One region of the Spelaeicoccus albus genome, then DNA from elsewhere that is predicted to be linked to it. Evidence: predicted binding sites of a transcription regulator. Region 1 holds the regulator's gene; the other holds the start of a gene.

Region 1 (11,634 bases):
GATCACCATCTTCGAGTTGAATCCGAGCCGCGTCAAGAACATCTTCATCTGCTCGGGAGTCGTGTTTTGTGCTTCGTCCAGGATGATGAACGCGTCATTGAGCGTCCGGCCGCGCATATAGGCAAGCGGTGCCACTTCCAGCGTGCCTGCTTCGAAAAGCTTCGGCACGCTGTCGGCGTCCAGCATGTCGTGCAGCGCGTCGTACAAAGGCCGCAGGTACGGGTCGATCTTCTCGCTCAACCCGCCCGGCAGATAACCGAGCCGCTCGCCGGCCTCCACGGCCGGCCGCGTCAGGACTATCCGGTTGACCTCCTTGCGCTGGAGCGCTTGAACGGCCTTGGCGACCGCCAAGTAGGTCTTGCCCGTTCCGGCCGGTCCGATGCCGAATACGACTGTGTCGTCATCGATCGCATCGACGTAATCCTTTTGTCCGAGCGTCTTGGGGCGGATGGAGCGGCCACGCGACGACAGGATGTTCGTCGTGAGCACATCGGCCGGACGTGCCCGCCGGGGCCCGCTGAACATGGTGTCGGCGTGCCGGACGGCGTCGGCCGTCAACGGCTGGCCCGACGCCACGACGGTGCGCAGCTGGCCGATCAGGTCCTTGACGGCTCGAACCGATACGGCCGGCCCGGTCAGGGTGATCTCGTTGCCGCGGACCATGAAATCGACGTCCGGATGCGCTCGTTCAAGCGCTTTCAACGATTCGTCGTGCGCGCCCAACAGCGCGACCATGGAGGTGTCGATCTCGATCAGTTCCGTCGTCGCCGGCTCGTCCGGCTGCCGTCCGGCGGCCATGCCGCCGGTCCCGGCTGCGGGATGATTTTCGGGTGTCGGTGAGGCCATGGTGGGGTCCGCGCGTGCGGACCGTTATCTCCTTGTACGTCGAATCCGTTTTGCGATAAGTCTACGGCAGCGCGCCGACGCGCGCCCGATCGCCGGCGGCCGCGAACCCCGAAGATGCCGATTTGGTAAAGACCCGGTCACGACAGCGGTTTTGAGGCGACTTACCCGGTCACCGTGTGGAAAACTCAAATGGTTTGATACTGAACTACATGGCATAGCCATGGGCAAAAGTCAGTACCGTCTACGCACAAGGGATCGTCCATGCCGCCAGTTTCAGGATCGCCGCACGCGCGATTTTGGTATTTGGTGATCGGTGCCATTTGCGTGATAGTGCTGTCCGGCGCCACCTTGGTGGCCTGTACGGGGCCGTGGGGCGCATCTCAGGAATCGACGACCCCGACCCCGACGCCCACCACCGCCGGTACCGTGAATTCGCCGGTGTATTTTCTCGGCTCGGACAAGAACAACGACAAGCTGTACCGGGAGTTCCGCAACGCACCGAGCTTGGACGACCCGGTGGCCACCGCGGTGTCCGCGATGACGAAACTGCACCCGCTCGACGATTCGTACCAGAATTTCTGGCGGCCGGCCAGGTCGGTGACGTCGAGTTTGCAGGACAACACGATAACCGTCGACATCTCGTCGGATGCGTTCAATTCGCACCCGACGAAGTTGCAGGCCAAGCAATCGATTCAGCAGCTCGTGTACACGGCCACGGCCGCCGCTGCTCAAGCCAAGCTCGCCGACGGCATCGTGGCCGTCACCATCCTTGTCGACGGCAAACCCAATTACTCGGCGTGGGGCGACGTCAAACTCGGCAGGGCCATCTCGCGCGACGCCGACGCCCGCTCGCCGGTCTGGTTGATCGACCCGGGCGAGGGGCAGATTTTCACCACGGGCGCCGTGACAATCAACGGCAACGGCGCATCGGCCGACGGGACCCTCATGTGGCAGGTGAAGAACGCTGCAGGCAAGATCGTGCGCCGCGAGCCCATCCCGGTGTCGACCGATCCGTCCAATCCGACGAGTTTCAGTTTCGTCATTGAATTGCCCAATGGCATTTACACGGCGTCGGCGTTCGAGACTGACTCGGAAAAGACTCCGAATTCGACAAAGATGGCAAATGTCAGGTACGTCGACAAGAAGACTTTCACCATCGACAAACCGTCACGGAAGCACGGGAAGAAGTCGGCCAAGAAGACTCCGGCACAGCGACACTCGCACGGCGGGGGCATTGGCACGGATCCCCGAGACTTCCGACCCGGGACGCCGTCCGACTAAGCCCGATCCCAGGCTCCGCGCGCGGTTTGGACGACGCTGAGCGCAACCGGGCCGGCGGTCGACGAGCGCAACACGTGCGGGCCTATCCGCGCCGCGCGCGCCCCGGCCGCGGTCAGCATGTCCAGCTCGCGCTCGGCAATGCCGCCCTCCGGGCCGACAATGAGCATGATGGCTTTCCCCGCGTCGACGGATCGGGCAATTGAGGCGAGCGAGTCCGCGGCGTCCTCGTGCAGCACGATGGCCACGGTGTCCGGATCGGCGCCGATCGATGCGGCAAGCTGCCTGCTCGTCACCGGTTCACCGAGGCTCGGCTGCCGGGCGCGTCTGCTTTGCTTACTCGATGTCAGAAGCGTCGAACGCCATTTGCGCAGAGCCTTGTCGGCCCTCCCCTCCCGCCAGACGACGACGCTTCGCTCGGCGGACCACGGCACGACCTCATCGACGCCGATCTCGGTGGCCGCTTCAATCGCCTGGAGGTCGCGATCGCCCTTGGCCAGAGCCTGTACGAGCACGAGCCGTGTGGCCGGAGGCGGCTCGTACCGCGTGTCGTCGACGACCATGACCAGCCGTTCCCCGTCGATCGAGGCGACCCGGCCGTAGGCGACGAACCCGTGCCCGTCGGAGACGCTGAGCTCTTCACCGACCTTCAGCCGCATCACCCGCACGGCATGGTGGGCTTCCGCGCCGTCCAGAGTCACAGTGGCGCCTCGGCACGTGCCGGGGTCGAGCCCCGGCGAAAAGAACAGCGGCGCCGTCACCGCCCGGCGAACCGGTCGCGCAGTTTGGAGAACACGCTGTGGCCTTCGGAGGCAAGCTTCGCTTCGGGAGCCGTTTCGCTACGCAGCGACGCGAGCTTGCGCAACAGCTCGGCTTGCTCGTCGTCCAGCTTGACCGGAGTGACGACGTGCAACGTCACCTTCAGGTCGCCGCGGCCGGACGAACGCAGCTTGCCGACGCCGAGATCCCGCAACGTGATGACGTCGCCGGCCTGGGTGCCTGCCGGTACGTCGATTTGTTTCGTGCCGTCCAAAGTTTCCAGCGGAACGTTCACGCCCAGGGCGGCCGCCGTCATGGGCAGCTCGAGCGTGGCCAGCAGATCGTCGCCGCGCCGCGTGAACGTGGGGTGCCGGCGAACCTCGATCTCGACGTAGATGTCGCCGGGAGGCCCGCCGGCCGTGCCGACTTCGCCTTGCCCGCCCAGCTGAATGCGGGTACCGGAATCGACACCCGTGGGCACCTTGATGGTCAGGGTACGGCGGTGCCGCACGCGTCCTTCGCCCTGGCAGTCCTGGCAGGGGTCCGGGAGGGTCGTGCCGAAGCCATGGCACACATTGCACGGCGACGTGGTCATCATCTGCCCGAGGAGGGTGCGCGCGACACGTTGAATTTGTCCGGTTCCGTGGCAGATGTCACAAGTCTTCGGGCTCGTGCCGGGTCGGGTGCAGCTGCCCTTACACGTCTTGCACAGAATTGCCGTGTCGATCTCAATCTGCTCGGTGCCGCCGAAAACGGCGGTCGACAAGTCGATCGCAAGCCGAATCAGGGCGTCTTGACCGCGTTGCGTGCGCGACGCCGGTCCTTGGGCGCGAGCGCTGGTGCCTTGGAAGAAGCTGTCGAAGATGTCCCCGAATCCGCCGCCGAACGGATTGCCTGCGTATGCGCCGGCGCCGTTCGAGTCGCCGTGCATATCGTAGTTGCGGCGCTTTTCCGGATCGGACAACACTTCGTACGCGTGCGAAACCGCCTTGAACTCGTCCTCCTGTCCCGGATTGACGTCCGGGTGAAGCTTGCGCGCAAGCTTGCGGTACGCCTTTTTGATTTCCTCGCTCGAGGCATCCCGGGGCACCCCGAGTACATCGTAGTGATCACTCACGAAGTAAGTCGCTTCCTGTGTTGAGACATCGTTTAGTTGAGAATGCGCGACACGTACCGGGCGACGGCACGTACTGCGGCCATGGTCGTCGGATAGTCCATCCGGGTCGGGCCGAGCACGCCGAGCGTCGCCGACACGTCACCGCCACTGGCATAGCCGGTCGCGACCAGCGAGGCTCCCGCCAATGACGAGTGCGAATTCTCGTGCCCGATCCGTACCGTCACCTCGTGGGAATCCTCGCCCATCGTCGACAAAAGCTTCAATAAGACGACCTGCTCCTCGATTGCTTCGAGAAGCGGGCCGATCGATTCGCCGAAATCGGTTCCGGCCCGCGCCAAATTCGCGGTGCCGGCCATCACGATCCGGTCTTCCCGGTTGGCCTCGGCCAAGTCGCCGACCACGCGGAGAACCGCCTCGAAAGCCGGCAGTTCCACTTCCGGGAGCCCGACGCGCAGCGAATCGAGCATATCCGAGACATCGGTGATGCGCACATTGACAAGTGCCGTGTTCAGCCGCGCCCGCAAGTCGGCCAGATCGTTCTCGCCGAGCCCCTCCGTGACGACGACCGACTGCTCGACACGGCCGTTGTCGGTGATCAGGACGACGAGCGAGCGGTCCGCGGCAAGGGACACCAGTTCAATGTGCCGAATGCGTGAGGCGCTCAGCTGGGGGTATTGGACGACGGCGACCTGCCGGGTCAGTTGCGCCAGCAGCCGCACTGTCCTCTCCAGGGTGTCGTCGAGGTCCATCGGACCGTCCAACAGCATCGTGATGGCATTGCGTTCGGCTTGCGACAACGGCTTGAGGCCCGAGATTCGGTCGACGAACGTGCGGTACCCCAGATCGGTGGGCACGCGACCGGCGGACGTGTGCGGCTGAGCAATCAGCCCCTCGTCTTCAAGAGCCGACATGTCATTGCGGATTGTCGCCGACGACACGCCGAGCCGGTGCCGTTCGACAAGAGCCTTCGATCCGACCGGTTCGCGAGTGGCCACGTAGTCCTCGACGATTGCCCGTAGTACTTCCAGGCGTCGATCCGACATTTCCGTCCCCCTCTCGCGTCGCCGCCTCGGTACCTGCGGCGGCCTCGGCAATCAATTCTCGCGCGATGGTCCCGCTGGCACTCAATACCGTAGAGTGCCAGTCTACTCTCCGACGGCGACTCGCGGCGCGTAACCGACGTTCGCGCTCGGCAAACAGATAGCGTTGAGGGGTGACTTCCTACTACTCTCCGTCGGATCGTTACGGTTCGGACGTGCTTGCCGCCTCATCGCCGGCCTCCCATCGGAGGAAACCATCCGAGCAGGTACCCGCTACGCCCGGTCTGGTTGTCGAGGACCCGCAGACCGGGTGGGTCGGCGCCGTCGTTCGGGTGGAGAAGATGGGCGGGGTACACGTCGTCGCCCTCGAAGACCGCCGCGGCAAGCTGAAGAGCTTCGAGCTCGGGCCGGGGTTCCTGATCGACGGCCGACCGGTCGTCCTGGTACCTGCCGCGCGCGGCGGCCGCGGTACGCGAAATCCCGGTGTATCGAGCGTCGGCGCGTCCGCGGCGGGCACCTCGCCCGCGGGAGCAAAGCGGACGGCGTCCGGCTCGATCGCGGTGGAGGGCGCCCGCGCGCGGGTCGCACGCGGATCGCGCTTGTGGGTCGAGGGCCGCCACGATGCAGAGCTCATCGAGAAGGTCTGGGGCGACGATCTTCGGATCGAGGGAATTGTGGTCGAGCCTCTCGGCGGCTTGGACGTGCTGCCGGAGAAACTCGCCGAGTTCAAGCCGACCGCCGGCAGGAAGATCGGCGTCCTTGCCGATCACCTGATCGCCGGCACCAAGGAGACCCGCCTTGTCGACGGCCTGGCCGACCGGCATCCCGGCGCGTTGTTGGTCCTCGGACACCCGTACGTGGACATCTGGGCAGCCGTGAAACCTGCAGTCGTGGGGATCGACGCGTGGCCGGACGTTCCCAAGGGCGAGCCGTGGAAGGAAGGTACGCTGGCGCGGCTGGGCTGGCCGCATCGCACGCCGTCCGACGTTCGGGCCGGCTGGCAGCGCATTCTGGGCTGCGTGAAAACGTACGCCGATGTCGAGGCCACGTTGTCGGGCCGTGTCGAGGAACTCATCGATTTCGTCACTGTCGACTAAGCTGGCACACAGCCAGTCCCTGCGGACCCGGCACAGCCGAAGATCCCACTGCCGCCCGATGCAGTGCAGCGTTGATAGGAGCGCGCACCATGTCTGATCAGAATCCACCGGAGCCCGGCAATCAGCAGCAGCCGCAGCAGCCCGGCACTCCCGAGCAGCCCGGCAATCAGCAAGGCCCGCCGCCCGAATATCGGCAGGCTCCGCCGCCGGGATACCAGCCGCCTCCGCCCGGCTACCTCCCGGCGCCCGTGACTGCGGACGACGAACGCACTTGGGCGACGCTGGCACACGCCGGCGGCATCATCCTGGGCTGGATCGCACCGCTCATCATTTGGCTTGTGTACAAGGAGCGGTCGCAGTTCATCACCGGAAATACCAAGGAAGCTTTGAATTTCCAACTCACGGTATTGATCGGAACGATCATTTCCGCACTTCTCACGTTCGTCTTCATCGGCGCAATTCTGTGGCCGCTCGTCTGGATCGCGAACATCGTGTATTGCATCCTGGGAGCGGTCGCGTCGAATCGCGGCGAGGCATACCGGTATCCGATCACTATCCGGATGATCAGCTAGCCATTAATCGACGAGCGTACGCACGACGGCATCGGCCAATAGTCTGCCGCGGTCGGTCAGGACGATCCGGCCGGTCGCGGCGGCGCCGGCGTCGATCAAGCCGTCCTCGACGAGCGACGGTACTGCGGCCCGCCGCCCTTCCGACACGGCCTCGACGTCCAGCCCCGAATTCAGCCGTATCTCGAGCATGATCTTTTCCATCCGCCGAGTCGATGCATCGAGGATCTCACGCCCGGCTGCCGGACTGGTCCCGGCAGCCAGCCGGGCCGCATACGGCCGGGGGTGTTTGACGTTCCACCAGCGCACGCCGCCGACGTGGCTGTGAGCGCCCGGGCCGATCCCCCACCAGTCGGCTCCCAGCCAATAATTGAGATTGTGCCGACACTCTTGGCCGGGTTCGCGAGCCCAATTGCTCACCTCGTACCACTGCAGGCCGTCCAACCGGAACGCGGCGTCGGCCAGCTCATATTTGACCGCCAGATCGTCCTCGTCCGGCGCCGGTACGACGCCCCGACGGACGTCGCGGCCGAGTTTCGTGCCTTCTTCGACGATCAGCGAATAGGCCGAAATATGGTCGGGCCCGCAAGCCAACGCCGCATCAATGCTCCGCTGCCAATCGTCGACCGACTCCCCCGGAGTGCCATAGATCAAGTCGAGGCTGACGTTGAGGCCGGCCTCGCGCGCCCACCGTACGACGTGCGGGATCCGATCCGGGTCGTGCGTGCGGTCGAGCGTCTTCAGCACGTGCCGGACCGCCGATTGCATGCCGAACGAGACTCGGGTGAACCCGGCGTCCGCCAGTTCGCGCAGCGACTCGGCAGTCACCGAATCGGGGTTCGCCTCGGTAGTGATCTCGGCCTCCGGAGCAAGCCCGAATCGCCGGCGCGCGACGCCGAGCAGCCGGGCCAGATCCGCAGTCGGCAGCAGCGTCGGGGTGCCGCCGCCGAAGAACACGGTATCGAGACTGCGACGCGGGATTCCGGCGGCGGTCAGGACGCCGTCGGCGAAGACGATTTCGCCGGCAGCCGTGTCGGCGTATTCATTTTGACTGGCGCCGCCGCCGAGCTCGGCGGCCGTGTAGGTGTTGAAATCGCAGTATCCGCACCGAACTGAGCAAAACGGAATGTGCACGTACAAGCTCAGCGGCCGGGACGACGCGCCCTCCGCCGCACCCGGCGGCAGAGCGCCGTCGTCCGGAACCGGCAAACCGTCGGGCAGGCTGGGTGACATGTGTTCAATCGTGTCATGCTGGAACTATGCGTGACACGTCGGTAACGGCATCGATAACGGTCCGCGTATGAAGACCGAAGTATCAACTCATCGCGGCCGGGTGGCGGGCCTGCGCGACAACGGAATCGTGTCGTTCCGGGGAATCCCGTACGCCGCGGCACCCACTGGACGGCGCAGGTTCGCCGCCCCGGTCGGGCATGCCGGCTGGGTGGGAGTCCGCGATGCAACGCGGTTTGGCGCGACCTGCACGAGACGTCCGTATTCGGGGGCCCTCGGCGCCATCTTGCCGGACCCCGTGATTGCCGGCGACGATACGCTCAACGTCAACGTCTGGGCCCCTGCCGACGCCGAGCCGGGGTCGCTTCCGGTGCTGGTGTGGTTTCACGGCGGCTCGCTCGTGCACGGGTCGAACGCCGTGCCGATTTACGACGGAACCGCCTTTGCAGCGTCCGGAATCGTGTTCGTGTCCGTCAATTACCGACTCGGCGTCGACGGTTTCGGCCAGCTGCCCGATGCGCCGGCCAACCGCGGTCTTCTCGACCAGCTCGCTGCTTTGCAATGGGTGCAGGTCAATATCGGTGCGTTCGGCGGCGACCACGACCGGGTCACGATTGCCGGCGAGTCGGCGGGAGCCTATAGCGTCGCCGCATTGATGGCCACGCCGCTCGGTGCGGGGTTGTTCCATCGCGCGGTGATGCAGAGCGGGCCGACTGCCGCAGCATCGTCCGATCACGCCGCAGCCGTCACCGAGCGACTTGCCGGGATCCTTGGAGTGCCGCGCACGGCCGCCGCGCTGTCCGAGATCGACCTGCCGACTCTGGACGACGCACAGGAAGAACTCTTGGCCGACGGCTCGCCGTTGACCGGCGGACCGGCGTTCACCTTCGTCGTCGACGGCCACTCGCTGCCGGAGGGCCCCGACCGGCTGCTGGCCAAGGGCGCCGGCGGCGCCGTGCCGTTGCTGCTCGGGACGAATCGGGACGAATACCGGCTGTGGACGGTGCCCGGCGGCCGGACCGGCACCGTCTCGGAGGCCGCGTTGGCCCGCTCCGCCGAGCAGCTGGGCGTGCCGGATGCCGTCCTGCATCGCTACCGGGACCGGCCCGACAATTCGCCGGGTGAGATTTTGGGCCGGATCGCATCGGACCGGCTGCTGTGGCTACCGACCATGCGACTTGCCCGGGCACGGCGGAAGAACAGATCGGCCGCCACGTTCATGTACCAGTTCAATTGGCCGGCCGGCGAGCTGGGTGCCTGCCACGCGCTCGAGTTGCCGTTCGTGTTCGGCACCCACCGGGCGGCGTCCTCGCTGGTCGGCGCCGATGCGCCGGACGATTTGCATCGGGCCATGCACGGTGCATGGGTGGACTTCATCAATTCCGCCGATCCGGGCTGGGCGCCGTGGAGTGCCGATCAGCCCACGATGGTCTTCGATTCACCGGTCTCCGACGTGACCGACGGCCCGCGTGCCGCAGACTTCGAGGCCTACGGCGACTGGCGCTGACCCGACGTCCCGGATTCACGCCGTTTTGGCTCCCCCGGCCCGCCGAGTGGTGGCGAATGGCTCCCCCGGCCCGCCGAGTGGTGGCGAATGGCTGCAAAATCGGCGATTTTGCAGCCATTCGCCACCACTCGGGACTCGGAATGCGGCACTCGGAATGCGGCACTCGGAATGCGGCAATCGGACTGCGGCACGCCGGAGCGAGGGCTCACCCCTGCCGGCATTGCCGCGATAGTCGCCCGGCGTCCTACTTCTTGTCGCCCTTGCCGCCGCCGTCGTCGGAGGACAAGGCGGCGATGAAGGCCTCTTGGGGCACTTCGACCCGTCCGACCATCTTCATCCGCTTCTTGCCTTCCTTTTGCTTTTCGAGCAGTTTGCGCTTGCGGCTGATGTCGCCGCCGTAACATTTGCTCAGCACGTCCTTGCGGATGGCGCGGATCGTCTCGCGGGCGATGATACGCGAACCGATGGCGGCTTGGATCGGCACTTCGAATTGCTGACGCGGGATCAGCTCCCGCAATTTGCCCGCCATCATCACGCCGTACGCATACGACTTGTCCTTGTGCACGATCGCGGAGAATGCGTCCACTTGCTCGCCCTGCAACAAAATATCGACCTTGACGAGGTCGGCGCTTTGATCACCGGACGGTTCGTATTCGAGCGATGCGTAGCCGCGGGTCTTCGACTTGAGAATGTCGAAGAAGTCGAACACGATCTCGGCCAAGGGCAGCGTGTACCGCAGTTCGACCCGGTCCTCGGACAGGTAGTCCATGCCGATCATCGTGCCGCGCCGCGTTTGGCACAGTTCCATGACGGCGCCGACGAATTCGCTCGGAGTCAGCACCGTGGCCCGGACTATCGGCTCGCGCACGTCGGCGATCTTGCCGATCGGGTATTCACTCGGGTTCGTCACCACGAGTTCGGAGCCGTCTTCCATGGTGACGTCGTAGATCACGTTGGGCGCCGTGGCAATCAGATTCAAATTGAATTCGCGCTCGAGTCGTTCCCGGATGATCTCGAGGTGCAGCAGGCCCAGGAACCCGACGCGGAAGCCGAACCCCAGCGCGGCGGAGGTCTCCGGCTCGTATACCAGTGCGGCGTCGTTGAGTTTGAGCTTGTCGAAGGCATCACGCAACGCCGGGTACTCCGAGCCGTCGACGGGGTAGATTCCCGAGAACACCATCGGCTTCGGATCTTGGTACCCGCTCAGTGCATCGGACGCCGGCGCCGCAGCGGACGTCACGGTGTCGCCGACCTTTGACTGACGCACATCCTTCACACCGGTGATCAGGTAGCCGACTTCGCCGACGCCAAGCCCTTTCGAGGGTTCGGGTTCGGGCGAGCTGACGCCGATTTCCAATAACTCGTGCGTGGCGCGCGTCGACATCATGACGATCTTTTCGCGTGGAGTCAGCTTGCCGTCGACGACGCGGACGTACGTGACGACGCCGCGGTACGTGTCGTACACGGAGTCGAAGATCATGGCGCGTGCCGGCGCGTCCGGGTCGCCGTGAGGCGCCGGAATGTCGCTGACGATGCGGTCGAGCACCGCCTCGACGCCTTCACCGGTCTTGCCGGACACCAGCAGACATTCCTCGGGTTCGCACCCGATCAAGTGGGCAAGCTCATCGGCATACTTCTCCGGTTGAGCCGCGGGCAGATCGATCTTGTTGAGCACCGGGATGATCGTCAGATCGTGTTCCATCGCCAAATACAGGTTCGCCAGCGTCTGCGCTTCGATGCCCTGTGCCGCATCGACGAGCAGCAACGTGCCCTCGCACGCGGCAAGGGAGCGGGAGACCTCGTAGGTGAAGTCGACGTGCCCGGGCGTGTCGATCATGTTGAGCGCGTACGGCTGGCCGTCGACCTGCCACGGCATCCGGACCGCCTGCGATTTGATGGTGATACCGCGTTCGCGTTCGATATCCATCCGGTCCAGGTACTGTGCGCGCATGCCGCGGGATTCGACGACTCCGGTCCGCTGCAGCATCCGATCGGCCAGCGTCGACTTGCCGTGGTCGATATGCGCGATGATGGAGAAGTTGCGGATCAAATCGGCCGAAGTCGCCGACGGACGGATGGGCGACGCGGACTGGTGCGCGTCGGCACGCTGTGAAGACACAGTGAGAAGTACCTCGTTCGTTGGTCGGGAGACTCCATCATCCCATGACGGCGGTCGCCCCGCGAAAACACG
Region 2 (19,292 bases), 2.9 Mb from region 1:
CGGACGACGTGCCGGTCCTGGTCGTGATTGCGCACCACGCCGCAAAAGGTCACGACAGCACCCAGTCCGGGCCCTTCGACGAGGGCCGAATGCGATGCGGCGTCCAGCGGCTCGTCGACGACGGCGGCGCGCTTGACGGCGCTCACGGTCCGACCACCCGGACCGCGTCACCGGCTGCGTCGACGACGTCCCCGGGGTGGAGCTGGCGGCCGCGCCGGTCTTCCGTGTGCCCGTTGACGCTCACGCGGCCGTCCGCCAAGAACATCTTGGCTTCACTGCCGTCACCGATGAATCCTGCCAGTTTGAGCAGTTGCCCCAGCCGAATCGCCGAATCGCGGATTTGGACCTCGCGCGGGCCTGCCATATCGTGTCCCTCCCATTGAACGTCGCCGGGCACGCGAGCGTCCGGCACGGCAGACGGACCACCGGCCAGTACCGAGTTCCAGTGCACCCGGCCGAGCACCCATGCTCCGACGGGGTGTCGGTAGCTGCTGCGTCCGTCGATTGTCGACGACTCCAGATATACCGCACGCAAGCGCTCGTCCGCGCCGCAGGCATCACTCGTCAGTACTGCAACGTCAACGGCCGGTTCGAGGGCCTGGGCATGCTTGATAGCGTTCTCGACGTCGTCCGCGGCGAACACCGCCTCGTATCCGGGCGCCCGGACGCCGTCCGCATGCGTGAGAATGGCCGCCGCGAAGGCTTTGTCGCGCGAGCGATACCGGGGCTTGGCACTGCGCGGACGTTTTGCTCGCAGCCCGCTCGACATCAGGATGCGCACCATCGAGCGCGTGCCGACCCGTTCGGCCCCGGCATCGACGAGCGCGGCAAGTTGAGCGGCAGGCACGTCATAGTGGTCTCCGTCGAACGCGCGGGCCGGGATTCCGGTCGCGCCGGCAAATCGGTGCAGTTCGGCCATCGACCGGTCCGACACGAGGTGCGACCATTCGGTGCCGTGGGCCGGCCACAGCGGTTCATCGATGAAAATGCCCACGCCCCCATTATCGCAGGGACTCAACCGTTGCCGCGCGCAGTTCCGGGCGAAACGCTCGGATCACCGTTCGCGCCGTCCATCACGGCCGTCAGTAGTCCGGGCAGCGCGCCGCCCGCCGCATACGCGCCAAAATAGCCGGTCACGTAGCCGGCGAACGCCGAGCCGGCTCGCCAGTATTCAACGGACAGGGTGCCGGTGCCGACCAGAACGGTGCGGATGTCCGGCGGCGCTCCGACGGCGACGTGCAGGGCGTCGTCCGCACATGCCGGAAGGGGACGCGGCTGGGAGCCGGGGGGTGCCCAGTCGACGTCCCCGGCCGACGGACCGTGCTGCGGATTGAAAAAACACGGCGGACGGCGCGCGGGCAGCTGCTTGCCGCTCAGCCGAGCGCGAACGCACATCACCGAATAGCGCCCCCGTTCCAGGCATTCGGTGACACGGCGGATCTCAGCGGGTCCCGAGGCCTTGGCCAGCAGCGTGGCCGCGGCGTCGAGTGATTCGCGTGCGCTGTCGTATTCGCGCTGCGTGCCGGCCGACAGCATGCCGATGGCGGGGGCGTCCCGAAGCTCGGCGAGTTCGTGGGCGAACTCCTTGATGTCGTCTTCGGCGGCAGCGCTGACCAGCCCCAGGTCGATTGCGCGGCGGGCCGCGGCGTGCCTGGCGTTCCGCCAGTAGATCCCCACGATGAGGAGCCCGAGCAGTACGAGCACCACAATGAGAACCGCCACCACTTCTGACTCCTTTGCCCGTCGACTCACACCATTTTCGCGCGACAGTCTGAGCGAGGCCTGGGAGCGGGCGTCACAATTCGGACGAAGCCTCCCAGCCGCCGACTCCGGCCGCGGACGTCGCCGCATCGATCTCCGCCAGTTCGGCTTCCGTGAACTCGGTATTGTCCAGCGCGCCGAGATTTTCCTTCAGTTGCCCCACACTGGAGGCGCCGATGACGGCAGACGTCACGGTCGGCGTGCGCAGCACCCACGCCAGGGCCAGCTGCGCGAGTGTTTGTCCGCGGCGGGTGGCGATGTCGTTCAGGGCGCGCACGGCGTCCAGGTTCTCTTTCGTGAAGGTGTCGCCGCCAATGCTCGGTCGGTCGGTCGCGCGCGCCACGCCGTCCGCGCCGCCCAAATATTTGCCTGTCAAGAGCCCCTGGGCCAGCGGAGTGAAGACGATCGCGCCCATATCGCGATCGTCGAGTGTTGTCAGCAGCCCGTCTTCGACCCACCGGTTGAGCATGGAGTAGGCGGGCTGATGGATGATCAGCGGAGTGCCCAGATCGTCGGCGATCTTTTTGGCCTCGGCGGTCCGCTCGGCCGAATAGGACGAAATGCCTGCGTACATGGCCTTTCCCGAGGTGACTGCGGTGTGCAGCGCGCCGATCGTCTCTTCCAGCGGAGTATCCGCGTCGAAACGGTGCGAATAAAAGATGTCGACATAGTCGAGGTTCATCCGCGACAGCGACTCGTCGAGGCTGGTCAGCAGGTATTTGCGCGGCCCCAAACGCCCGTACGGGCCGGTCCACATGTCCCATCCGGCCTTCGTCGAGATGACCATCTCGTTACGGTACGGACGAAAATCCTTTGCCATCATCCGGCCGAAATTCTCTTCGGCCGATCCGTAGGGCGGTCCGTAGTTGTTTGCCAGATCAAAGTGGCTGATGCCGTGATCGAACGCGTAGCGCAGCACTTCCCGTTGAACGTCGAACGGCCGGTTGTCGCCGAAGTTGTACCACAGGCCGAGCGAGATGGGCGGCAGCAGGAGCCCGGAATTGCCGACGCGGCGGTACGAGAACCCCGCCCACCGGCTATTGTCTGCGACGTACGGGGCGCGGAAGTCGTCGTTCACGACTTCGAATCGGGCGCCATGTCCCGTTGGCATAAGCTTCTCTCTTTCTACGCGATGTAGCTCAATTCTGTCATGCGTGGAAGAATCAATAATAATGACGGAAGCTTCATCCGGCGACGTTTGGTCCCGGCTCAGCCGCGATCCGCGCGATCCCAGCGCGGCATCGTTGCGTGCCTCCGATCGGGACCGGGACGCCGTCGCTCAAGAGCTTGCGGACGCTTTCGCCGACGGTCGACTCGACCGCGAGGAATACGACGAGCGCAGCGATGCGGTGCTGCGCGCCAAGACCCTCGGCGACTTCCCGCCCATCCTGGCCGATCTGTCCCCGGCGGACGGAACGCCGGTACCGGCCAAGCCCTCGCACGACTTTCAGTCCCAAGCCGAACGGGACTACAAGCGAAGTTTCCGGCAGCGCCTGTCGGGGGCAATCGGCAGCTCGGCCATCACCACCGGGATCTGGGGAGCGAGTTCGATGGCGAGCGGTCATCTCGTTTTCTTTTGGCCGGTGTTCGTCGTTGTCGGCACCGGCGTCGGCGTCGTCACGACGTTGCTCAACAAGGGCGATCAGATCGATGCCCGCCGCGAACAGCTCGAACAAAAGGCGGACCGCAAGGCCATGGGGTCCGGCGCCGACCCCGATGACGACTCCTACCGCCACGGCCCCTACGGCCCCGGCTGGAACGGTCCGCACGGCGCCTGGTCGGGTCTGACGCGGGACGAACGCCGTCAACGTGCCCGCGATTGGCGCGACAACCGCCGCTGACCGCCGCCCACGAGGTCGTTCGTCCGCCACGGGGTCGGCAATGCAGCCCCGCGGCGGACAACCTACCCCGCGAACACGGCAAAGGGCCGGCCCCGGTTTCCCGGAGTCGGCCCTTTGCGTGTTGCGGAGAGCGGATTACATCATTCCGCCCATGCCGCCCATGTCACCGGGATCCCCGGCCGGGGCGGCCTTTTCCGGCTTGTCGGCGACCACTGCTTCGGTGGTCAGGAACAACCCGGCGATGGACGCGGCGTTCTGCAGAGCCGAACGCGTCACCTTGACCGGGTCATTGATGCCCGCGGCCAGCAGGTCCTCGAATTCGCCGGTCGCGGCGTTCAAGCCGTGTCCGGCCTGCAGCCCGCGAACCTTCTCGGCCACAACGCCCGGCTCGAGCCCGGCATTGAATGCGATCTGCTTCAGCGGAGCATCGATGGCGACCTTGACGATGTTCGCCCCCGTCGCTTCGTCGCCCTCGACCTGGAGACCGGCGAATGCCTTTTCTCCGGCCTGGATGAGAGCCACGCCGCCACCGGCGACGATGCCCTCTTCGACGGCGGCCTTCGCGTTACGGACGGCGTCTTCGATGCGGTGCTTGCGTTCCTTCAGCTCGACCTCGGTCGCGGCACCGGCCTTGATGACTGCCACGCCGCCGGCCAGCTTGGCCAAGCGTTCCTGCAGCTTCTCGCGGTCGTAATCCGAATCCGAGTTCTCGATCTCGGCGCGGATCTGCTGAACGCGTCCGGCGATCTCCTCGGCGTCACCGGCACCTTCGACGATGGTGGTCTCGTCCTTGGTGACAACGACCTTGCGGGCGGTGCCCAGGAGATCGACTGTGGCGTTTTCGAGCTTGAGGCCGACCTCTTCGGCGATGACCTGGCCACCGGTGAGGATGGCGATATCGGCCAGCTGCGCCTTGCGGCGGTCGCCGAAGCCCGGAGCCTTGACGGCAACCGACTTGAACGTGCCCTTGAGCTTGTTCACCACGAGGACGGCCAGGGCTTCGCCCTCGACGTCTTCCGCGATGATCATCAACGGCTTGCCCGACTGCTGAACCTTCTCGAGCACGGGCAGGAGATCCTTGACGTTGCTGACCTTCGAGTTGACGATCAGAATGTACGGATCTTCCAGCACCGTCTCCTGGCGCTCGGCGTCCGAGACGAAGTACTGCGAGATGTAGCCCTTGTCGAAGCGCATGCCTTCGGTGAGCTCGAGTTCGAGGCCGAACGTGTTCGACTCCTCGACAGTGACGACGCCTTCCTTGCCGACCTTGTCGATCGCTTCGGCGATCAGCTCGCCGATCGCCGGATCGCCTGCCGAGATACCGGCGGTCGCAGCGATCTGCTCCTTGGTCTCCACGGCGGTGGCGGACGCGAGAAGATCGGCAGTGACTGCTTCGACGGCCTTCTCGATGCCGCGCTTCAGGCTCAGCGGATCGGCGCCGGCAGCGACATTGCGCAGACCTTCGCGCACGAGCGCCTGTGCCAAAACCGTGGCGGTGGTGGTTCCGTCGCCCGCGACGTCATCGGTCTTCTTGGCAACTTCCTTGACGAGCTCGGCACCGATCTTCTCGTATGCCTCGTCGAGCTCGATTTCCTTGGCGATGGACACGCCGTCGTTGGTGATGGTGGGAGCTCCCCACTTCTTCTCCAAAACAACGTTGCGGCCGCGCGGGCCAAGCGTGACCTTGACGGCGTCGGCGAGGGTGTTCAGACCCCGCTCAAGACCGCGCCTGGCCTCTTCATTAAACGTAATCATCTTAGCCATGGTGGCTTGTCGTCCCTCCCGGTACCGGGTATGGATGGTGGACCCGATCCGAATGCCCGCGACGGTCGAACCGCCTCCGCGTCCGATCTCTTTACGGCCGCGAAGATCCAGCTCTCACTCAGATCAAGAATGTGGCACTCTCATAGCGAGAGTGCTAACTCTAGATTTAGCACTCTCCACCCGAGAGTGCAAGATGACGGAGACCGGAAAATGACGGAAAGCGCCACCCCGTCGATTACGGAGCGGCGCCCTCACCGTCGATGCGGCCGAATGCTCGGCTCCGGCTGCACTCGGCTCAGAACGGACGAACGGATTCGGCCTGCGGGCCCTTCTGTCCTTCTCCTACCTCGAATTCGACCTGCTGGCCTTCTTCGAGCGAACGATATCCGTCCATTTGAATCGACGACCAGTGGACGAAAACGTCCGAGCCGCCGCCTTCAACGGTGATGAATCCATATCCTTTTTCGGCATTGAACCATTTGACGGTTCCCTGGGCCATTTCTTGCTCCAATTTCACTACGGTCTTGCAATCCGGCTACCGGCCGGATCGGGTCTCACGCTCGCGCGGTCCGCGATGGTCCAACGTGCGGGCCAATCCGCCGGCCACCGTGAGGCGGCAAGACTTGAGGAGAGGGTGTGCTCATCGAACTGTTTGACCAGCACTCACTTTAACCGGGAAATTCGCCGTTTTTAGGGCGTAGATCACATCCCGCAACCAATCCGTTATATATCTGCGGCCCGCGCCAGAAGCAGATACCGGCCCGGCGCACGCTACTGCGAGTCCGAATAGTCCGATCCAAGAACGACTGTGACGGACGTGGCGAACTGCGTTGATTGCTCGACCTTCGTCGTCCCGAGTTTCTTGGCCAGTGCCTTGGCGGTCGGTTTCAAGTCCGCCGAGCTGTAGTAGACGGTCGTCGTATCTTGCGGGGTGCCGTAGTTTCCGGTCGAGCTGACCGACCAGCCGTCGTCGCGCAGCTTCTCGGAGGCACGTGCAGCCATTCCGGCGGTTGTCGTCGAGTTGAGCACCTGCACATTTTCCGACTTGTCGACGGCGGCGACGGGCGATTTGCTCGTGGACTTCGTCGCCGACGGTTTCTTCGAGCTCTTGCCGGACTTGCCGTTCTTGTCGCCGGCCTTACCGGAGTCGGATTTGCCGTTGTCCCCGGAGATCGCGGATTGCCGATCGGTACCGGCCTTGCCTGAATTCACGATGTTGACCACGGCGATCCCCAGCAGCGCCACCACCACGACGACTATCGCCACGAACACTATCGAGCTCACGCCGCCGAGTCTTGCGGATTTCTCCCGGTGCGTACCGCGACGATCCGAGTCGGTGACGTCGTCGAATTCGTCCGGCGGGTACTGCTGCGGCATTACGCCGTCCCGTGGCCCTGGCGACGCGCAGAGCGCTCACGCTGGCGGACGTCGCGCATGCGACGCAGCCGCTTGACGAGCATCGGATCGTGGCGAAGTGCGGCCGGCGAGTCGAGAAGCGAATTGAGAATTTGAAAATAGTTTGTCGCGCTCATCCCGAACTGATCACGGATGGCCTGTTCCTTGGCGCCGGCGTAACGCCACCATTGCCGTTCGAAGTCGAGAATCTGCTGGTCGCGCTCGGACAGCTCGCCGGATTCCGGGTCCGCCGGAACGTCACGGGTCGCTTGACTCATCGAATCTCCTTAAAAGCGCTCCTGCCGAGCTCATGCCGTCGGCACGATCATGTCCAGCCCCCATCGTAGGCGCGAATGACACCCGTGTCATTCTCATTCGAGCGGAAAGCGCCAGCTATTGTGAAGGCATGAGCGAATCAAGTTTATCCGGGCGGCATGCCATTGTGACGGGGGCGGCCGGCGGTATCGGCTCGGCGACGGCGCGTAAGATTGCCGAGCAAGGCGCGCACGTGACATTGGCGGACGTCAATGCCGAAGCGCTCGAACAGCTGTCGGGCGAACTCCGGGATGCCGGGCTGAGCGCGCAGACGTGGACAGTCGACCTGACCGATTCCGATGCTCTTGCGGCATTGACGCTGGACGCCGACATCCTCGTCAACAACGCCGGTTTGCAGCACATCGCTCCGCTGCACGAATTCCCGCCGGAGAAGTGGCAGCTGCTCCATCAAGTGATGCTCACTGCCCCGTTTTTGCTCATTCGCGCCGTCCTGCCGTCAATGTATGAGCGGGGGTGGGGCCGGATCGTCAACCTCTCCAGCGCGCACGGCTTGCGCGCCAGCGAGTTCAAGGGCGCCTATGTGGCCGCCAAACACGGCTTGGAAGGCCTATCGAAGACGACGGCGCTGGAGGGCGCGGAGCACGGCGTCACCAGTGTGTGCATCAATCCCGGATATGTACGCACACCGCTCATCGAATCGCAGATTGCCGGCCAGGCCAAGGCCCACGGCATTCCCGAGTCGCAAGTACTGAGCGACGTCATGTTGGCCACGCAGCCCCTCAAACGCCTTGCCGAGCCGGAAGAGATCGCGGACGCCGTCGCGTTCGCCTGCTCGTCGGCCGCCACCAATATGACCGGCAGCAATATTGTGCTCGACGGCGGCTGGACGGCTCGCTGACCCTCGCACGCGAGCGAGCGAGCACGGGCGGGCCGGGCACTTGGCGTGCCCGGCCCGCCATCCGCACAAAGCCGGCTACGCGAGCTTCACGTTGATCTGTTTGGTCTGCGTGAAGCCTTCGAGCATGCCTTCGACGGAAACCTCGCGACCGATGCCACTGGTCTTGAAACCGCCGTACGCCTGCCCGACGACCTGACCGCCGCCCTGGTTGACCTGCACCCAGCCGGAGTCGATCCGGTGGGCGGTCTTCAGCGCCGAGTCCAGGTTCTTGCTGAAGACGAACGCCGCCAGGCCGTAATGCGTGGCATTGGCCATTTCGACGACCTTGTCCTCGTCCTTCCACGGCAGCACCGCAAGCACCGGCCCGAAGATCTCTTCCTGAGCGATCCGCCAATCATTGCTGACTCGCGAGAGCACCTGCGGAGCGTGGTAGAAACCGGGCTCGCCGACCGTCAGCTTGTCGGCGCCGTCGTAGGCGACCTGCACGCCGTCCTGCGATTTGCCGTCCGCGATGTACTCGGCGATGCGGTCGTACTGCTTCTTGTTGATCACGGCGCCGATGTCGCTGGCTTCTTCACGCGGATCGCCGACCTTGAGCCCCGAGATCTTGTCGACCAGGCGTCCTAGGAAGTCGTCGTAGATGTCCTCGTGCAGGAACAAGCGCGACCCGGACGTGCAGCTTTGACCCTGCCGGGCGAACCGGGTGGCCAACAGCACTTGGTCGACGACGTCGTCCGTGCACGAATCGGGAAACACGATGGACGGCGACTTGCCGCCGAGTTCGAGCGAGCTGTGCGCCAGCCGGGCCCCCGCCTTTTGCGCGACGCCCCGTCCGATGAGAGTCGATCCGGTGAAGGACACCTTGTCGACGTCCGGATGCACGACGAGTTCCTCGCCGATCTCGGCACCGAGCCCCGTGACCACGTTCAGGACGCCGGGCGGCAACACCCGCTGGCAGATCTCGGCCATCTTGAGGATGGTCAGCGGGGCGTCCTCGGCCGCCTTGAGCACCATGGTGTTCCCGGCCGCAAGCGCTGCCGGGGTCTTGAAGCCGGCGATCATGAGCGGCGAGTTCCACGGCAAAATGCCGGCGACCACGCCGAGCGGCTGCCGGCGCGTGTATTGCAGCTGGTTGTCGCCGGCCGGGAGCACGGTGCCCTTGACCTCGCCGGCGACGCCGCCGAAGAACCGGAACAGGTCAATGAGCGTTTGCGACTCGGGGCGTGCCTGCGTACGCAGCGCATTCCCGGTATCCAAAGCCGTCAGTTGCGACAGATTCTCGGCTTCGCCCGCAAGTTCGTCGGCGACCGCGAGCAGCATCCGCTGGCGTTCCTTGAAGTGCAGGCCGGCCCAGGCCGGGTACGCCCGCCGGGCGGCCGCGACCGCACGGTCGGCATCTTCCTTGCCGGCGCGGGGCGTGCCGGCAATGACGACATTGCGATCGATCGGCGTGATGACGTCGATCCGGTCACCCGAAGCGGCTTCCACCCATTCGCCGCCGATCAACATTTTTTCGTGTGTCGGCGTGATATCCACTGTCATTGCTGTATCGCTTTCCTTGTCTTTCGCGTGTGCTCGTCCGGGCTATTCCCAGCGTCTCACTGGTTGCCGTCCATCGAACCGTCGACGAGCTTGACGATGGCCGAGCAGTCCTTGCCGCCCATGCCGGCGTCCGAGAGCTTCTGGAACATGCCCTGCACGTATTCGCCCAGATCGAGCGGCGTATCGGTCTGCTGCGCGGCGGCAATTGCCAGTCCGATGTCCTTATTGGCCAGGTCGGTGGTGAAGGTGGGATCGAAGTCGCGGTTCGACGCCGCAGTGTCGACGACGCCGGGAACCGGATACCAAGTGCGCAGCGCCCAGGAATCGCCCGACGAGACCCTGGCGATGTCCCAGAACGTCTGCTTGTCCAATCCGAGCCGGTCGGCAAGCACTGCGCCTTCACAGGTCGAGGCCAGGTTGATGAACAACATCAGATTGTTGCAAATCTTGGCGGCCTGCCCCGTGGTATCGCCGCCCGTGGCGATGATGTTGCCGGCCATCGGCTCGATGTACGGCTTGGCCTCGGCCACGTGGTCGTCGGCGCCGCCGACCATGAACGTCAGCGTTCCGGCTTCGGCCCCGGAAATACCGCCGGACACGGGAGCATCGATGAAGCGGAAGCCCTTGACGCGCGCTTCATCGTGCAGCGTCTGGCACGACTCGACGTCGATCGTCGAGCTGTCGATCAGCAACGTATCGGTTGAGGCGTGGGCAAAAATACCGTCGTCGCCCTGGTAGACCGCAAGCGCATGCTGCCCCTTGGGCAGCATCGTGAACACCACGTCTGCTCCGGCCACGGCCTCGGCGGAACTCGAGACGGCGACGACACCGTGCCGGACTGCTTCCTCCATTGCGGCCGGAACCAGGTCGAAGCCCTTGACGGTATGCCCGGCCTGCACGAGATTGGCGGTCATGGGGCCGCCCATATGGCCGAGTCCGACGAATCCGATAGTAGACATAGCTGACAAGCTCCTTCGCTTCACGGGATCGATTGCCCCTCGGGCGCCCGGATCCGCAGGATTGAGTGACTGGCTGCAGCCAAGCGTCGGCGCGACGTCCGGGGTGGACGACGGGCGTGACGCAGGCCACTTACCTGCTATCTTGTCCGACTATCCGCGCAGATGGAAGCGGTCCAACGATCAGTTTTCCGCACTGACGATGTGCAAAAATGCACATATGCCTATGTCGCCACCGTCCCCGAGGCGTCGAATCAGCGCCGACAACTTGCTGGTGCTGCTTGCCGTCGGTCGGCTCGGCCGGTTCACTTCGGCCGCCGAAAGCCTGGAACTCAATCACACGACAGTCTCCCGGCGCATTGCCGAACTCGAGGCGACGCTCGGCGGGCCGGTGCTGACCCGCACGTCCGGCGGGCTGGAGTTGACCGAATTGGGTCAGGAGGCTCTTGCCGCCGCCGAACAGGTCGAGGGCGCAGTTTCCGACCTGCGGCCGCGCCGCGACGGCACGTCGCGGTTGCAGGGCCTCGTGCGCGTATCGACCTCCGACGGGTTCGGCGCGCACGTCGCCGGTCCGGCCCTGGCACGCGTTCAGCGGCGGCATCCGCGCTTGTCCATCGAAATCGTCACTGCCACCCGGCGGGCGTCGCAATACAGGTCCGGGGTCGATTTGGAGATCATCGTCGGCGAACAACAGGTCTATCGTGCCGAATCGAGCAAGCTGACCGATTACACGCTCGCGCTCTACGCGACCCGCGAATACCTGGAGTCCGCCGGGACGCCGGCCACCGCGGCCGAGCTGGCCGACCACCCTCTCGTGTACTACATCGAATCCATGTTGCAGGTCGACGATCTGGACGCCATTCGCCGCGGAATCTCTTCACGCCGCGACTCGTTGACCAGCACGAACGTGTTCGTCCAGCTTGAGGCGACGCGTGCGGGCGCCGGTATCGGTCTGCTGCCGCGATTCATGGCCTCCCCTTGCACAGACCTCGTGCCGGTGCTGCCCGATGACGTGTCCTCGACCTTGTCGTTCTGGCTGGTCGCGCGGCGCGAATCGTTACGGCGGCCGGCCGTCGCGGCAGTGGTTTCCGGGCTGCGGGAGTACGTGGCCGACCATCAGCGGCTTCTCGTAGGCGAACGCTAAGGTGGACCGAATGAACCGGAAACCATTGCGGGACCTCGTCGATCCCGGCTGGGCCGCGGCGTTGGCCGGCGTCGAGACCACCGTGAGCGCCATGGGGGACTTTCTGCGCGCCGAAGTGGCGGCCGGGCACCGTTATCTGCCCGACGGCTCCAATGTGCTGCGAGCGTTCCAGCGGCCGCTTGCCGACGTGAAGGTGCTCATTGTCGGCCAGGATCCGTATCCGACTCCGGGCCACGCGGTCGGCCTGTCGTTCTCCGTCGACAGACGGGTGCGCCCGATCCCCCGAAGCCTTGCCAACATCTACACCGAGCTGCACTCCGACCTGGGCATCACGCCGCCGCAACACGGTGATCTTTCCGCATGGGCCGATCAGGGCGTGTTGCTGCTCAACAGGGTGCTCACGGTGCGCCCGGGGCAAGCGGCTTCGCATCGCCGCAAGGGCTGGGAGACGGTGACGGACGCCGCGATCCGCGCCGTCGCGGCCAGGGGCACCCCGCTGGTGGCCATCCTCTGGGGACGGGACGCCCAAAGCTTGACGCCGCTGTTGGAAGGCGTCGACCGGATCGCCTCGGTGCACCCCAGCCCGCTATCGGCCTCCCGCGGGTTCTTTGGCTCGCGGCCGTTCAGCCGGGCCAACGACTCACTCGTCCGACAAGGTGCCGGACCGATTGACTGGCGGCTTCCGGCGTCGTAGCGATTTGAGCATGCCCGGATTTGCCACAAAGGTTCCGAGTACCGACCCGATGCCGAGCGCCGCCGCCCACAGCAATGCGGCCACAAGAGTCGTCATACCGGTAGTCATCGACACGTGGGCGTTCGGCTGCGTCAGCTGGTAAATGCCCGTGAAGATTTTCAGGCCGGGCAGCAGCGGGAAGAGACCCGGAACTATGACGACCAACGCCGGCGCGTCGCGTCGATCGGTGACGATCCGGGCCAGTCCTGCCACGACGGCCGCGGCGATGGCCGCCACCAGAACGTTCCCCCAGTCCAGCAGTCCCAGGCTGATCCACACGATGTACCCGATCATCCCGATCAAACCGGACGGCACCACGAGTCGGCGCAACGACTGATTGCCGACGGCGCCGAGCACCGACACGACGAACGAGAGGATGATCGCCAGCAGCGACCGTGCCAGGGCGGGCGAACCGCGCCCGATCAGGACGTCGATCTCCTTCAGCCCAATGGCCTGTCCGATTGCCAGTCCGACGCCCACACCGGCCACGATGGCGGCAAGCACGACGAACACATTTACCAGGCGCCCGGCCGCCGTGATGGGGAACCCGCTGATGGCGTCCTGCACGGTACTGACGAAAGTGATTGTCGGCAACAGCAACATGATGCCCGCCGATACGACGAATTGCGGCCCCAACGGCACACCGAGCCGCGCCAGCGCCATGGCGACCGTCGTCGTGACAGCAGCGGTGGCCAATGCCACGAAGAAGTACGGGATGCCCGTCTTTTGCAGTTGCCGACCGACCAGCGACATGACGAACGTGATGATGGTGCCGACGGCCGCGCCGATCCATCCGCCGCCGATCAACACGGTAAGAGTTCCGGCCAGCACCGCCCACACGACCGTCACCAGCCACCTGTTGAACGGTTTGGGCTGGGCGATGATCGCATCGAGCCGAGCAGCGGCACCGACCTGATCGAGTTTGCCGGCCACCAAGTCGAGCACCAGACGGTGCACTGCGGCGAGCCGGCCGTAGTTGATGGACTCGCCGCGGTTCACGCCGAGCACCGTCAGCGGACGGCCGTCCGCAGTCGTATAGTGCACGATGATCGACTGATACGTCAGCTCCACGTCGAGGTCTTCCAGCCCGCATGCCGCGCAGGCCGCAATGATGCTGGTCTCGACGTCGAGATTGCTGGCGCCGGCGCGCAGCATGGTCTCCCCGAGGCGAAGCGCGAAGTCCAGCGTGATGCGTGCGTCGCTGTCGTCCGGCGCAGCCCGTTGCACCGGATGCGAGTACGGCGTGTTCCGCAGACGCTCCACGATGGGGATCGGCTGCGTGATCGGCGAATTGTCCGCAATGATCCTGTTGACGGCGCGCCTGGCGATCTTTTCGGCGCGCCTGGATTGCCGGTTCGACGTCGGCGCCGTTCCGATCAGGGGGCTCGGCCCGGTTTGCGCCCAGTCGTTGACCTGCGCATCGTCGACAGGTGCTTCCTCGACTTGCGCGTTCTCGGCCGTCTGAGGCTCGGAGTCCGACTCTGTCATACGCGGTAGGTCCCTGCCACGGATCCATCCGGATCCGCGGCGTCGTAGCGGTATACGCGGTTGCCGCCGATATACACCTCGCGTGCCCGGGACATGACGTCAAGCGGGTCGCCGTCCCACAGGACTATATCGGCGTCGCGGCCCGGGGTGAGTGAACCAATGCGATGGTCGAGACCCATCATGCGTGCCGGATTGATTGTCAACGCCCGCAACGCCTCGTCGTGCTCGAGCCCTTCCTTCATGGCCAACGCCGCCTGGTACACCAGGAAATCGATGGGGACGACGGGATGGTCGGTCGTGATGGCGATCCGGACGCCGGCGCCGGCCAGCGCGCCGGGAGTGCGCAGGTGACGGTTCCGCAGCTCGACCTTCGACCGACTCGTGAACAACGGACCGATGATGACGGGAATGTGTTTGTCGGCCAAATAATCGGCGATGAGGTGGCCTTCGGTGCCGTGGTTGACGACGAGCCGGTAGCCGAATTCTTCGGACAACCGCACCGCCGTGGCAATGTCGTCGGCGCGGTGCGTGTGCTGATCCCAGGCGAGTTCGCCGTCCAGCACGCGCACGAGAGTCTCCAGCCCGCCGTCCCGGGTGAACGGTTTGCCCTCCAGCTCCGCCGCATCTCGGGCCGAACGGTAGTCCTCGGCCGCACGGAACGCGTCGCGAATGACTGCCGCGGTCCCCATCCGGGTCGACGGCAGCTTCTTTTGCTCGCCGTACACGCGTTTCGGGTTCTCGCCCAAGGCGCTCTTCACGGAGACGGAGTCGCTGATGAGCATTTCATCGACAATGCGTCCCCACGTCTTGACCGCAACCGTCTGGCCACCGATCGGATTGCCGGATCCGGGCTTGATCAGGGCGGCGGTCACACCGCCGCGCAGCGCGTCGCGAAAGCCTTCGTCGGCAGGGTTGACGGCATCGATCGCTCGCAGCCGGGCGCCGTTCGGATCGGTCATCTCGTTGGTGTCGTCGCCGGCCCACCCGTCGGCCTCCTCATGGATGCCGACGTGCGCATGCGGTTCGAAGAATCCCGGCAACACCCAACGTCCTGCCGCGTTGACGACGTGGGCGTCGTCCGGAATCCGCACGTCCGCGCCGACCGCATCGACCTTGCCGTCGGTGACCAGGACGACGCCGCCGTCGATCGGGTCGGCGGGATTTCCGTGCTCGTCGGCGATAGGAAGAACGCGTCCGCCAGTGAAGGCCACAGTCGATGTCATGTGTTGCAAACTCCCGGTGATGGTCGAGGTGAATTGGTGTCGTCTTCAGCATAGTTTCACGCAGCCGGGAAGTCGCGCCGGACGCGCGGCAGCCGACGGCCAGGCAGCCGATTGGCGGCCACCCGTTCCGATCGGGTTTAGTTGATGTATGAGTTCACGGCGTTCCGCTGCCACCCCCGATGGCGCCTCCACCGGCGCTCGGGGCACTACGTCCGTCGCCCGATCCGCGACCGGGGCGCCCGCCGACCCGGGCGATCGCACCGGGTCGATAGTTTTTGCCATTTTGGCGATGCTGGTGGCCACGCTCACCATGATTCCGGCCGCCGATCTTGTGAAGGAAAGACTCTCCGGCGGTCTCGGCGGCGACGCGCATATCGTCCTACCGGTCATTGCCGCAGTGGTGTCGGGGATCGTGGTCGCCGCCGTTTTCGCGGTCAGCGTGCGCATGTCGGGCCTGGGCGTCATCATCGTGGGTGCGCTGCTGATCGCCGCCGGTATCGCGTTCTTGGCCGCGCCCGCCGCATTGATGAACGTCGACCCGGGCAGCGGCTACTGGCATGCCTTGAGCACCGGGTCGTCGTGGATCAGCATCAGCGGCGGTTTCCCGGCCGCCGGCGCCGTCGGAATCGGCATCGGGATCGGAGCGCATCAGCGGCGACGCGGACGAACTGCCGGGCCGGCCGGCATGTCCGTCGCCGGCGTCCTGCTGGCCATTGCCGGTTCGCTGTTCGTTGCGTACGCCGGAACGGGCAGCACGAAACCGGCGGTGTTCTTGCTCTCCGCAAAGGTCGGCGACGCCGAGTTGTACCGCCGGATGCTCTTCGAGCCGCACTATCTGACGTTATTGGCCGTGCTGGCCATTGGGCTGATCCTCTTGGTCGCGGCCGGCTCCATGGTGCGCTGGTCGGCGTGGTCGGCGATCGTCGCGGGCGCATTGGTGGAGATCCCGGTACTCGTGATGGTGATTCGGCCGGGGTGGATTATTTCGGGAAGCGGATCAATGCTGCACAGTGGAAGCGCCGGCACGAACATCGGCGAATTCATCTTGTTCGGCGGGCTCGGCCTGGTCGGCGTGGTGCTGCTCGGTGGCGGCGCGGGCACGTTGATGATCCGGCCCGCGCTTGCTCCGGACGACGCGGACGACGCGACGTCAGAGACCCCGACCGCAGCAGGTGGCGCCACGGCGTCCGGTGAACGGGGCGGCGCCGACGAGCCGTCCGACTCAGCGCTTGGCGGCGTTCGGGACGACGACCCAGAGCGCGATGTAGATGAGGAACTGCGGCCCCGGGAGTAAGCACGAGACGATGAACAACAGCCGGATGATTCCTGCGCTGATGCCGAACCGGTCGCCGAGACCGGCACAGACGCCGGCGATCCAGCGCCCGCGCTTGGGACGAACGAGTTCCATGGGAGCCCTCCTTGGTCAGGGTGCGGCCGCTTGCACGGCAATTACCCTCCCAGCTTGGCACGGCGGGGCGTTCGGCGCGACCAGTCGCCGGCGCGGTGGCAGACTGGAACGGTGAATCGCTACATCATCATCGGCGCCGGAGCTATCGGCGGAACCCTTGCTGCGCGGCTGACCGAACACGGCCGGGAGGTCGTTGCGGTGGCACGCGGCGAACACGGCAGGGCAATCGGCCGGCGCGGGCTGACCTTGCGCTCCCCCGACGACACAGTCACCGTCCGGCCGAAAGTGGCGGCGTCGCCGTCCGAGGTGCGCCTCAGAACGTCCGACGTGCTCGTCCTTGCGGTAAAAACGCAGCAGGCCGGCGCAGCGCTGGCCGAATGGGCGGACGTGCGCGTCGTGAACGAGACGGGCGACGACATCGGCGCGGCCGGCGATCTGCTGCCGATCGCGACGGCGCTCAACGGAGTGCACGCCGATGAGCTCGCGGCACGATACTTCACGACTGTGATCGCGGCGTGCGTGCTGTTACCGGCGGTCTTCCTGCAGCCCGGCGAGGTCATGGTCCGCGTCGCGCCGGTCAGCGGCGGGTTCATCGTGGGAAGTCCGTTGCCGGGCCCGCTCGGGATCGATGAGGCGGCGTCGACGGCCGTCGAGACGATCCGGCGCGACTGGACGTCCGCCACGTTCGAAGTGCTTCCCGTGCCCAACGTGATGGATTGGAAGTACACAAAGCTCGTGTCCAACCTGGCCAATGCGCCGCAAGCCCTGCTCGGCCCCGACTCGGACGAGCTCTCCGCGATCGTCGAGTTGGCGAGCACGGAAGGTGCGAGGGTGCTGGACGAGGCCGGCATCGCCCGCGTGAGCGGAGCCGAACGCGAACGGATGCGAACTTTCATCTCCGGCGTGCGGCCGGTGCCGGGCCAGCCCGATTCGATCGGAGGATCGACGTGGCAATCCCTGAGGCGCGGCACGGCCCTCGAATCCGATTTCCTGAACGGCGAGATCGTGGCGGTCGCCCATCGGCACGGCAGACGCGCGCCGGTGAACGCCGCCTTGGCACGGCTTGCGCGGACTGCGTCGGCACGCGGACTTCGCCCGGGCCAGACCAGCGCAGCGGCGATTCGTGCGGCGATCGGCGAGGCGGCCGGCGCCGAGACGGCCGGCCGTGCCGACTCGGGTTCGGCCGCCGCGCCGCCGGTGGCAGACTAGGGATCGTGACCTTTTCCAGTTTTGTCGCCCTCGGCGATTCTTTCAGCGAAGGATTGAACGACCCCGCGCCGGGAGGCGATCCGGACCGGTTCCGCGGATGGGCGGACCGGCTGGCCGAAATGCTCGTCGTGTCGCCGGTCGGCTCCCCGGCCTTGCGGTACGCGAACCTGGCCGTCCGCGGAAAACTCCTTGCGTCGATAGTCGACGACCAAGTGCCGCGTGCAGCCGAGCTCGCCCCGGACCTCGTGACGCTGTGCGCGGGCGGCAACGACTGCATCCGGCCGGCCGCCGATCCGGACGAGCTTGCCGCACGGCTCGACGACGCCGTCCAGACCCTGCAGGCCGCCGGCTGCACGGTCATGCTGGCAAATGGGTTCGATACGCGAATGACGCCGCTGCTCAAGGCCCTGCGCGGACGGGTCGGCGTCTACAACGCGAACATGTGGACTATCGCTGGGCGTCGCGGCGCACTCATGCTCGATCTGTGGGGATTGCAGTCCATCCAGGATCTGCGGCTCTGGTCCGATGACAGGCTGCATCTGACCTCGGAGGGCCACGAGCTCGTGGCCCGTCGTGCCCTGGCCGTGCTCGAAGGCAGGACCGCCGAGGACGACGAGCTGCCGCCGGCACGGCCGCCGCGCCCGCTGCGTCAAGCGGTCACCGAGGAGGCACACTGGGTTCGCGAGCACTTGGCGCCGTGGGTGGGCCGCCGGCTGCGCGGCCGTTCCTCCGGCGACGGGCGCTCGCCCAAGCTTCCGGAACTGACGCGGGTCACGCCGGATAAGTGACTGTCTGCCCGTCCACGCGGGCGAACTTGGTCAGCGACGCCTCGTGCGGGCCGTTGTCCATCAAATGCCGGACGTCGTAGCCGCGGGCGATCAGCGCATCGGTGACCATCCGCCGGTGGCAGCGCCACCACACGGCTTCGGCGCACATGATTGACACCGTGTGATCGCGGGTCAAGGCGGTCAGCTCGTCCATTCCCTCGGCGAAAGTCGTCGTCTGCATCCAGTCGGCGTATCCGCGAAATGCGGGATGTTCCCAGGCGGCATTGGTGTCCTCGCCGGTGACCTTGCGTCGTCCGCCGAGTTTTTCGCCGAGCCAGACGTAGCCGCCGTCCCATCGCTCCGCCAGCTTGTCGCGGGCCCATTGCGGGTTCTTCCGCGACGACGGGAACGAGCGGATGTCGGCCACCAGATCGACTCCCGCGCCGGCGAGCATGCGTTCCACGTCCTCGACGGAACGCGTCGAGTGTCCGATCGTGTAGACGACCACCGGTACTCCCCTCCGTCGTCTCACGCCCACCGTACGCGTCGTGCCTCCGGCTGCCGCACGGAGCCGGTTGAACTCTCAAGCTTTCTGGGGAATTGCACAACCCGTGATGCACAATGGACGTAGCGTGAACCCGGCGATATCGGGGGGATATTTTCGGAGTTTGCGCTTGCCGCGCCCCACGATCCGCATGTGGGGCGCGGTTTCGGCGTTTCGGCCGAAATCCGCCGCACGAGCGGGCAGAGCTGCCGGCCACGCTGTGGAGCCGACTGTCGGGTTCGAACCGACGACCTTCGCTTTACAAGAGCGGTGCTCTACCAGCTGAGCTAAGTCGGCGTGCATCGGGCACAACGTAGATCGTAAACCACTGCCCGCATCATTC

What was found. The regulator HrcA, encoded in region 1, represses chaperone genes, less so after heat shock. The targets are predictions, from matches to a motif close to TTNGCACTCGNNNNNNNCGAGTGCNAA.
Region 2: groL (chaperonin GroEL) is a predicted target of HrcA. The motif match lies at 5,498-5,524, and genes of this name have one in related genera.

Annotation. Positions count from the first base shown of each region.
Region 1 is NZ_JACBZP010000001.1:3,209,246-3,220,879, forward strand. It holds gene BJY26_RS14910 (PhoH family protein) at 1-846, opposite strand, end outside; gene BJY26_RS14915 (GerMN domain-containing protein) at 1,108-2,127, shown strand; gene BJY26_RS14920 (16S rRNA (uracil(1498)-N(3))-methyltransferase) at 2,124-2,885, opposite strand; gene dnaJ (molecular chaperone DnaJ) at 2,882-4,000, opposite strand; gene hrcA (heat-inducible transcriptional repressor HrcA) at 4,033-5,043, opposite strand; gene BJY26_RS14935 (DUF3097 domain-containing protein) at 5,214-6,137, shown strand; gene BJY26_RS14940 (DUF4870 domain-containing protein) at 6,227-6,709, shown strand; gene hemW (radical SAM family heme chaperone HemW) at 6,713-7,939, opposite strand; gene BJY26_RS14950 (carboxylesterase/lipase family protein) at 8,007-9,443, shown strand; gene lepA (translation elongation factor 4) at 9,688-11,520, opposite strand.
Region 2 is NZ_JACBZP010000001.1:263,217-282,508, forward strand. It holds gene BJY26_RS01235 (molybdenum cofactor biosynthesis protein MoaE) at 1-146, opposite strand, end outside; gene BJY26_RS18895 (DUF4031 domain-containing protein) at 143-994, opposite strand; gene BJY26_RS01245 (hypothetical protein) at 1,015-1,752, opposite strand; gene BJY26_RS01250 (aldo/keto reductase) at 1,796-2,872, opposite strand; gene BJY26_RS01255 (DUF1707 SHOCT-like domain-containing protein) at 2,934-3,602, shown strand; gene groL (chaperonin GroEL) at 3,738-5,366, opposite strand; gene BJY26_RS01265 (cold-shock protein) at 5,662-5,865, opposite strand; gene BJY26_RS01270 (LytR C-terminal domain-containing protein) at 6,138-6,743, opposite strand; gene BJY26_RS01275 (DUF3263 domain-containing protein) at 6,743-7,039, opposite strand; gene BJY26_RS01280 (3-hydroxybutyrate dehydrogenase) at 7,168-7,935, shown strand; gene BJY26_RS01285 (aldehyde dehydrogenase family protein) at 8,011-9,477, opposite strand; gene mmsB (3-hydroxyisobutyrate dehydrogenase) at 9,534-10,436, opposite strand; gene BJY26_RS01295 (LysR family transcriptional regulator) at 10,660-11,577, shown strand; gene BJY26_RS01300 (uracil-DNA glycosylase) at 11,588-12,271, shown strand; gene BJY26_RS01305 (threonine/serine exporter family protein) at 12,218-13,798, opposite strand; gene BJY26_RS01310 (amidohydrolase) at 13,795-15,021, opposite strand; gene BJY26_RS01315 (hypothetical protein) at 15,170-16,315, shown strand; gene BJY26_RS01320 (PspC domain-containing protein) at 16,244-16,429, opposite strand; gene BJY26_RS01325 (ketopantoate reductase family protein) at 16,541-17,638, shown strand; gene BJY26_RS01330 (SGNH/GDSL hydrolase family protein) at 17,644-18,426, shown strand; gene BJY26_RS01335 (DUF488 domain-containing protein) at 18,410-18,913, opposite strand; tRNA gene BJY26_RS01340 (tRNA-Thr) at 19,171-19,246, opposite strand.